2 regions of the Bacillus sp. AFS031507 genome follow, and region 2 is predicted to be linked to the other one. Evidence: riboswitches for the same ligand, from Rfam matches in the RefSeq annotation. Region 2 holds a riboswitch; the other holds the start of a gene.

Region 1 (4,811 bases), on a different contig from region 2:
AGTAAGCCTAGTTGGTGAATATATCCATTTACCAGCTAGGTCTTTTCTGTTTAAAAAATCACTAATAGATAGGAATGAATAACAACAATGATGAAGTGGTGGAGAAAAATCGCAGAATTCCTTGAACGATACATCCTCTTAAAAAATCAATCACTGATGATAAAGCTCTGCGTTTTCTCCAGTTTTCTGGTTATTTTTCCAGTCATTTCAGTTGGAGTTATTTCATACAATCGATCATCGGTTGAACTTGAAAATGTACTTAGACAATCGAGCAGCCAAGTAATTGATCAAGTAGAGACACATATCGAATATTATTTACAAGATTTTGAGATTACCAGTCTAAAAATTATCAACTCTCCTGAATTATCGAGCCTTTTGAAATTGAAAACGTCAGAAAATAGAGATCAATTTATTGAACCAACTCGTAACACCCTTAAAGAAGCAGAATACTCAAGAGCAGATATAACAAATATCACTATACTACTTAATAACAATCAGGTTATTGATACTCTTGGAAATAGAAATTTCTATCCTGCTGCGAAAATGAAAGAGGAATATTGGTATTCGTCAGTCCCACTTAATGGGATGAGTATGTTAGTTATGAGAAAGTTAAAATTAGAAAATAAGGAACAGCCTGTCATTTCACTAGTAAGGAGACTTTATAATCCCCAGACTCTCTTACCTGTAGGCATGCTTATTATTGATATCAATTTCAGAAGAATTGAAGAAATCTCTAACAAGGTAACAATCAGTAAAAATGGCTATTTTTCCATTTTAGATGCGAACGGGCATTATATTTACCATCCTGACTACTTAAAACTCGGGAAAAGGGTTGAATTCAAACAACTTTCAAACCTGAAAACAGAAGGAAGCAGCACGGAAATTTTAGAAAATGAACGGAGAGATTTTGTTACCTATACTTTCTCTCGAAACCTCGGCTGGAGGTTTCTATCGGCAGTCCCATACCGAGATTTGACGGGGGGAATCGTTCAAATTGAAAAAGCCATATCCTTAACCATTCTTGTCTCTTTGATCATTGCCTATTTGATCGGGTTCGGATTCGCCACAAGCATCATTCGGCCCATCCGTCGTCTGCAACATTTTATGAAGGAAGTTGAAATTGGAAAATTAGACGGCAGAGTCCGAGTGGATTCTAATGATGAAATCGGACAACTGACTGCTGGTTTTAATAATACAGTTGAGAAACTATCCAATCTACTTGAAGAAGTATACGTCTCTAAGTTAAAGGAAGCAGAAATGTCACTTAAACAAAAAGAAGTCGAATTAAAAATGCTGCAATCACAAATGAATCCCCACTTTTTATACAATTCTCTTGAAACTATAAGGGGTATGGCATTGGAAGAAAATCAGGAAAATATTGCAACCATGTCTTTCTCACTTGGAAAACTACTTCGGTATAATCTAAATAATCATTCATCTACCGTGAGTTTTAGAGAAGAAGTGAATTTTTGTGAAATGTATCTGCAGATTCAAAAGTTTCGCTTTGAGGACCGTTTTGAGTACATGTTTGATATTCCTCAATGGGTAATGGAACTGGAAATGGTAAAATTTTCCCTCCAGCCGTTGGTTGAGAATTGTTTTGTTCATGGTTTTGGTCCTAATACTAGAAAATTAAAAATTGTGATATCAGCTTTCCGTCATTCTGAATCTTCCGTTGTTATTCGCATTTCCGATACTGGTGAAGGAATAAAGGATCATATTTTAGAAGAAATCAAGAAAAGAATGGACTTAAAAACGGCCACTAGTGATGGGAAAAATATAGGAATCGTAAATGTTCATCAAAGAATTCATTATTTGTTTGGACCCGAGTATGGAATAACCATTCAAAGTGAACAGGGTTCAGGGACTGAGGTATTGATCCATTTACCGATACTAGATCATCATGTGGAGGAGGAGAGAGTATGAAGAAAAATATCTTGTTGGTTGATGATGAGAGATGGGTTCGAACAGCTCTTAAGTGGACGATAAACAAGTTGAAGCTTCCTTTGCAAGTGGTCCACGAATGTGAAAACGGGTTAGAAGCGCTCGACTGGATTAAGCATAATGATGCAGATCTAGTGTTAACGGATATTCGAATGCCGATAATGGACGGGCTTTCGTTAGTAAAAGAATTGAGTCAATTGAAGAAGAAACAGGATGTCATTGTGATCAGTGTTCATGACGAGTTTCAATTTGTTCAACATGCGATTCGAACAGGGGTAACCGATTATCTTCTAAAACCAGTAGAGGAAACCGAGTTAAAAGATTGCCTTGAAAAGTGGCTAGAAATGAAATCAAAAGAAGAGACAAAAAGGAATACTCCAAAAAATGAGGATGAAAATCTTCCTTCCTCAACGATCGAAAAGGTTTTGCAGTATTTAGAAAAAACACCATTAGACCAAATTACACTGAAAGATGCGGCAGAATCTGTCCATATGAATCCTAGTTATCTTAGTCAATTATTCAAACAACAGCTGAACAAAAAGTTTGTCGATTATATTACCGAGCTGCGAATTGAGGAAAGCAAACGTTTGTTACTAAAAACAACCTTACGATTAGCTGAAATTGCTGAGAGAGTTGGATACTCGGATTTAGCTTATTTTAGTAACAACTTTAAGAGGCTTACAGGCTTTTCACCATCAGAGTTTCGAAAATCAGCGCTTGTAAAGGTACCGGAAAAAACTCCATAAAGGTCGACGGGCCAAGATCTAGTTTTTGGCTTTTTTTTTTTGATTGATTTAAGTTTGCGCTTAATTTATATCAATTTTGCGTTCTTATATGTTTTAAAGCTAGGACTTTAGCTATGGGTATATATATCTGAATGTTTTAAATCTTAAAAAATACAAATTCACCTAAAATGATACGTTTATGATTTAACTAGTTTTACACTTTTTTGTAAGTATTTAAATAGGAAATCGGGGGAGAAATAGAATGAAACTATTTTCAAAAAAATCATCAACAAGTGTCTGATAACAATGCCCTCTATATTTCTAAAAAATTATAATAATATTTAAATTCAGAAAATTCATTTGACATCATGCTTTCGATAGATTAGGATTTAATTATATTAATAATTGCGGATGAGTATTGTGGGAGAGACTAAACGCATCGTTTAGCACCGAAGGAGCAAGTCCCAAAAATTGGGCTCAATCTCTCAGGTAAAAGGACCACAATAGGACGCGTCTCTGGAGAGCGCCATGTGCCACCAAAGGAGTTATACTCTCAGGTAAAAGGACAGAGGAAAATGGGGAACGCCTATTTTTCTCTGTCCTTTTTTTTGTGGAGAAAAATAGTAAGAAACAAAAAAGGAGGAGTTAAAGACAAAACTAATAATTGGAGAGGCGCATCATGATTGTCCTGTTGAATATATATTTTTTAGAAAAATGTAAGCGCTTATTTATGCCTAATTGACTAAATAAATATTAAACTTTCATTGGGATCCATTTGCAATTATTGATTTTACATATTATTTAAAGCCATCAAAAAATTGCAAACATCCTTGAAAAGTAGAGAGAGGGAATTCATATGCAGGAACAAACATTGTCAAGAGGATTAAAAAACAGGCACGTTCAACTTATCGCTATTGGCGGGGCTATCGGAACAGGATTATTTCTTGGAGCAGGTAAATCTATTCATTTAGCAGGTCCATCGATTTTATTTGCCTACTTGATTACAGGGGTCATTTGCTTTTTAATCATGCGCGCCCTTGGAGAACTGCTTTTATCCAATTTGAAATACCATTCTTTTGTTGACTTTGTAAGAGACTATTTAGGTAATATGGCAGCATTTATTACAGGCTGGACCTACTGGTTTTGCTGGATTTCAATTGCAATGGCGGATTTAACAGCAGTTGGTCTCTATACTCAGTTTTGGTTTCCAAGTGTACCACAGTGGATGCCAGGATTAATTGCACTAGTCGTTTTGCTCGTTATGAACCTTGCAACCGTAAAGCTTTTTGGCGAAATGGAATTCTGGTTCGCCTTAATTAAAGTTATTGCGATTCTTGCATTAATTGTTGTCGGAATTTTCATGATTATTAAAGGCTTTTCCACAAATTCAGGCGCATCCAGTTTCACGAATCTATGGAGTCACGGCGGCATGTTCCCAAATGGGATAAATGGCTTTATCCTCTCATTCCAGATGGTGGTGTTTGCGTTTGTTGGCATTGAACTTGTAGGACTAACTGCAGGTGAAACAGAAGACCCGGAAAAAGTTATCCCAAAAGCAATCAATAATATCCCTATTCGGGTATTAATTTTCTACATTGGCGCCCTTATTGTCATAATGAGTATTTATCCGTGGAACGCCATCAATCCAGAGAAAAGCCCATTCGTTCAAGTATTCGTGGCGGTTGGTATCGCTGCAGCTGCTGGTATCGTCAATTTTGTCGTTCTAACATCTGCAGCTTCGGCATGTAACAGCGCCATTTTCAGTACAAGCCGGATGGTATACTCACTTGCCAGAGATAAAAATGCACCTGTACCATTTGCAAAACTTACTTCTCGTCAGGTACCTTCCAATGCATTGTTCTTTTCCACTGTTGTTATTTTAATTGCCGTTGTGTTGAACTATGTAATGCCAGAAGGAGTATTTACGCTGATTACAAGTATTTCTACAGTATGTTTCATCTTTATTTGGGGTATTACTGTCGTCAGTCATTTGAAATACCGCAAAACCAGACCAGATCTTGCAAAAGTGAACAAATTTAAATTGCCGCTTTATCCATTTTCCAATTACTTAATCCTTGTCTTCCTAGCGTTCGTCCTTGTCGTACTTGCACTTGCGGAAGACACTCGTGTTGCCTTGTTCGT
Region 2 (4,811 bases):
TTCGCTTGCTTTGGCACAAGTTGTTTTTTCTTTTGTGATGCCAGCCACACGGGTGATTCGTCTAATTTTTTTCGGACGATAAAGGCGAATATAACCGGAACCAATCCGATGAAAAACAATCCTCTCCATCCCCAAGCAGGCAGGATCATGGCACTAAGAAGTGCAGCCAGAATCACACCGTATTGTGCACCGATGCTAACATAAGAAGAAGCGCGTCCTTGTTTATTCTTTGGCCATGCTTCAGCCACAAGCGCCATACCAATTCCGTATTCCCCACCTGCGCCTAAGCCGGCAATAAACCTAAAGATGTATACTTGTTCAATATTTACGGCTAAACCAGTTAATGCCGTTCCGATAGCAAATAGTAGAATCGTATAGGTAAATATTTTAACTCTCCCAAATTTATCTGCTAAGATACCGAAAATGATTCCTCCAGCGAGCATACCTAAATTGGTAATCGAAGAAATAAGACCTCCAGCAACCATGTCAATATGAAACTCTGCAATAATCATCGACATCGCAAAGGAGATAAACATGATATCCATGCCCTCTAAAGTTAAACCTGCTACTGATGCAACTACTGTTTTTTTACGATAATCCATTTTTGTCGTTCTCCTTTCAAGCCTCACAGGACTTTGATTAAAAGATTATGGGCAAAAATAAAATGCCCTTTCATCCAAAGGACAAAAGGGCATTCATATACATAATTAGTATGATGAAGTTTACTTTTGCCTTTTTGGCCTCTCTGGACCAAATTAAAGGAATTTAATTTCATCTAATAGTAACACGATACATTTCATGTGACAATATTTTTATTATATTGCAAGAATTCTACTTTACGCAGATATTCTAATATTTTTTCCCTTTGTCCTTTTAAATGAATACACTATGAATAAAAGAATGAACCATAATGGTGTCATTAATAAAGCGACACGAGTTGATTCTGCAAATAGCATAATAATGAGAATAAATGCAAATAACGAGAGAACAAGATAATTAATAAATGGGGTAAATGGTGCTTTAAAAATCGACTTTTCATGTAAATCTGGGCGTGATTTCTTATATCGCAGATGACAAATTAAGATAATGCTCCAAACCCAAATAAAACAAATCGCACTAATCGTTGTCACGATACCAAAGGCTTGTTCTGGAATCAGCTTACTTAAAAGAGCTCCGACGGATAGAACAAGTGCAGATATAAATAATGCGTTACTCGGTACATGATTTTTATTTAATTTAGCAAAATTCGCGGGTCCTTGTTGATGATTACTTAAATTAAATAATATGCGGCTCGTTGAAAACAATCCACTGTTACAGGCAGACGCAGCAGATGTTAAGACGACAAAGTTAATAATTCCTGCAGCAATCGGAATACCAACTAAACTAAACGTTTTTACAAAAGGACTGTTTGCTGCATTCAGTTGCGTCCATGGATTGATGCATAAAAGGATAATAAGGGCTCCCACATAGAAAAACAGTATTCTTAAAGGTATTTTATTTATTGCAGATGGGATATTTTTTTGTGGATTGGATGTTTCGGCTGCTGATACACCTACTAATTCAACACCTACAAATGCAAAGACAACCATTTGAAAAGAAAGTAAGAAACCTGATAATCCATTTGGGAAAAGACCACCATGGCTCCATAGATTTTTTACTGTAACCGTTCCTGAATCTGTTTGAAATCCAATAATTAACAAAATGACCCCTATGATGATTAAAGCAAGAATGGTGATCACTTTGATTAAAGCAAACCAAAACTCTAATTCTCCAAATAGCTTTACTGTTAATAAATTTAGTCCCAATAATAGAATTAAACAGACTATAGCAGGCATCCATTGTGGGATATCGAACCAATATTGCACGTATACACCAACAGCAATAATATCAGCCATAGCTGTCATAATCCAACAAAACCAATAGGTCCATCCAGTTACATAACCAGCCCACGGTCCAATATAATCCTCGGCGAAGTCCGTAAATGATTGATAGCCCTTATTTGATAAAAGAAGTTCTCCTAATGCCCTCATTACAAAAAAACATGCGATACCCACAATTAAGTAGGCAAAAATGATAGATGGACCTGCTAACTGAATGGCTTTCCCTGAACCTAGGAATAAACCTGTACCAATCGTACCTCCAATCGCAATCAGTTGTACGTGCCGATTTTTTAAATCTCTTTTTAATTCTTGTTGTGCCACTTCTTTTGCCCCCTCATTTAGTAATAATTTCCTTTGTCCACTATGTGAAGATATGAACAATGAGTTAAACACCATAAAAAAAGAGATTGGAATTTCTCCAATCTCATCGGTCATAAGAATAACAAATAATATCCATTACTCTTTTGTCAGAATAACAAATAAAACTCGTACTCTTCTGTCCTTTTGCCTGAGATTGTGAACCCTTCGGCGCCGCATATTTCCTGCGGTCTCTCCAGAAGCTGCTCCTGCTATAGTTTGACCCATAGCAATCATAGCTTGCTTAGTATTTAATTTATGTAGAAGAACAAATGGTTCAAAATCCCCCGCTAAAAAAAGTTATGCATCATTACATCTTATCTCACAAACTAAATTATTGTTAAATAATTTCTAATTTTAGTAGTATTCAATCACTTTGTCAATAATTAATTTCAGAGAATCTAGATTTATGGAGAAACAAAAAATGAACCCACTGCAAGGGATTGGGTTCATTTATATCGCAATCGTTGATTCTGCATCCTTAATCTCCTAGTACCAAAAAATATTGAATATGATTTGCTGAGATGGGCGTAATCGCGATTATACGATAGCCGATACTTAGTAATTGCGACAAAGTTTCAGCACAATTGTGACGTGGAGGCTCAATCGGAGCATGGAAACTTTTATAAAGATTAATAAATTGATTATTATTTGTACAGTGAAGCAAGATCACATGTCTACCAGTCCATGCTTGACCAATCATGGTTTGTGGTTGGGTTTGTATTTCCCTTTTGATTCTCATAATGAACACCCTCAAGTATTGATACAATAGAATATGGATATAACCCTGTCCAATGTTCTTGGAAAATTAGGAAGTTTTTTTATATGATCCAAATATCTCCATAACAGCAAAAATGGGGTGTTTACTTAAACTCCCCCTCACCTTTTATTAGTTATTATATTTGGCAGATTTGTGAACTCACTCCATACGTCGAGGTTTTGCAGGATCACAATTGGGTGAGTCAAGATTTGCCGATTCTGCTAATTTCATAAGATAATAACATTCTTCACGGTACATATGATCCGCCATTAGGGGGGCGAATGTTCCTAATGCTTGCTTACTTAGTCTAAGTTCTTCTATTTCATGTAGAAAATTTTGAAATAATTTTATTTCTAACTGGCTGTCTGAATTCAATTTTAACAAAGCAGGGAACGAGTTCAAATTAGTTCTTAAATATCCTGCTAGTTCAACTGATTTCAGGTAAAAATCTTCAAAGTTCTTCCTAAATGTATTACTTTTCTCAATGAGTTTCTTTTCAACACTATCTAAATTAGAGGAAATTGCCTCTGAATGACCCGCAGCATCTAATAACCATAAAAGATGATGATGTAGTTCATGGTAAACAGGAGGAACTTCCCCTGCTTTTAGGTGTATTAAAATTCTTAAGTATTCCTCTAATTCATTGACCATATGATTGATGAAGGTTGGCGAAAGGTGCATTTTTATTTTCCCAATCAGATGTTTTCTTAATAAGTCCATTTTAAATTCCCGTAATCTTATAACCTCTGTTTCAGCTTCGATTGTTAATGTCACTAAATCTGAGGAATTTGCACGATCCAGAAGCTTGTCAAAAACTCGAATAAAAGATGATGCCTTTTCAATTTCCTCTTTTTGAACGGGTGCAAGAGCTTCATAAATAAACCGCGAATGATCACCTAATATTTGTAACCAAAAACGATGTTCAAATCTTGCTGTTCTTTCAAGGACATCATTCATGTTTATTCCTCCCCAATAAGAAATCCCCACACTATTTTGATGTTTATTCTTCTTATTTGCTTCTTATGACCAATGACATCCTGTTTGAAATTCCAACAATTTCAATTAAATCTATTAATCTCCTTTCTTCATCACTTTTATAGCCATTTCCTTCCATATATTTCATTACCTATACTTCATTCAGAAAAAATTCTAATAAAAAAAGGAATTCTCAGCGTTTTATAGAAGTGTTAAATTGGAGGTGTAGTGTTATGACGATAATATATTCACCTAGTAACGTACAGGAATTGCTTGGAATTGATGGCAATACATTACGGAAGTATGCCACTCTCTTGGAAGGACATGGGTATCAAGTTCAGCGTAATAACAGAGGACATAGAACCTATATAGATAAAGATGTTATCACTCTCCGCAAATTAATCGAATTCAGTAAGCAAGAGGGTATGACGATGGAACGTTCAGCCGAAGCTGTGATGACATGGATCTCTGAAGAAAATAAAACGGTAACACTTTTGGAAGAAGTGCCGTTACAGACAACTAATGATGGCGATACTGAGCAAAATACTAACACTAAAGAGCTATTGGATCGTATAGAACATTTGGAGCAAGTAAACTTAGATTTAATCAAACATTTGAAGGAGAAGGCAGTACGAGAAGCTCAGCTAGAAGAAAAGATTAATCTAATTTTGAAGTATGTTGAACGTATGGAGCAATTGGAAAAGGAACGAAGTAAAATGATTGAGGAAGAAACCAGAAAGCAAATCGCAGTCGCTGAGCAAAGGAAATGGTGGAAATGGTGGAAATGAGAAAAGCCGTGCTTAGAATAGCATGGCTTTTTTTACAAACATAAGTCAAAC

The links. A riboswitch is a leader RNA that binds a small molecule or an ion and turns the genes downstream of it on or off. The one in region 2 is predicted to bind glycine.
Region 1: linked by a shared signal. The riboswitch ahead of COE25_RS21615 (amino acid permease) and the one ahead of COE25_RS07815 (amino acid permease) in region 2 are both predicted to bind glycine.

Annotation. Positions count from the first base shown of each region.
Region 1 covers NZ_NUOW01000025.1:44,340-49,150, forward strand. Annotated here, with positions in the region: gene COE25_RS21605 (sensor histidine kinase) at 88-1,926, shown strand; gene COE25_RS21610 (response regulator transcription factor) at 1,923-2,690, shown strand; glycine riboswitch at 3,081-3,180, shown strand; gene COE25_RS21615 (amino acid permease) at 3,526-4,811, shown strand, end outside.
Region 2 covers NZ_NUOW01000006.1:221,233-226,043, forward strand. Annotated here, with positions in the region: gene COE25_RS07810 (MFS transporter) at 1-602, opposite strand, end outside; gene COE25_RS07815 (amino acid permease) at 837-2,201, opposite strand; glycine riboswitch at 2,367-2,447, opposite strand; gene COE25_RS07820 (hypothetical protein) at 2,719-2,979, opposite strand; gene COE25_RS07825 (DUF2935 domain-containing protein) at 3,157-3,954, opposite strand; gene COE25_RS07830 (MerR family transcriptional regulator) at 4,206-4,760, shown strand.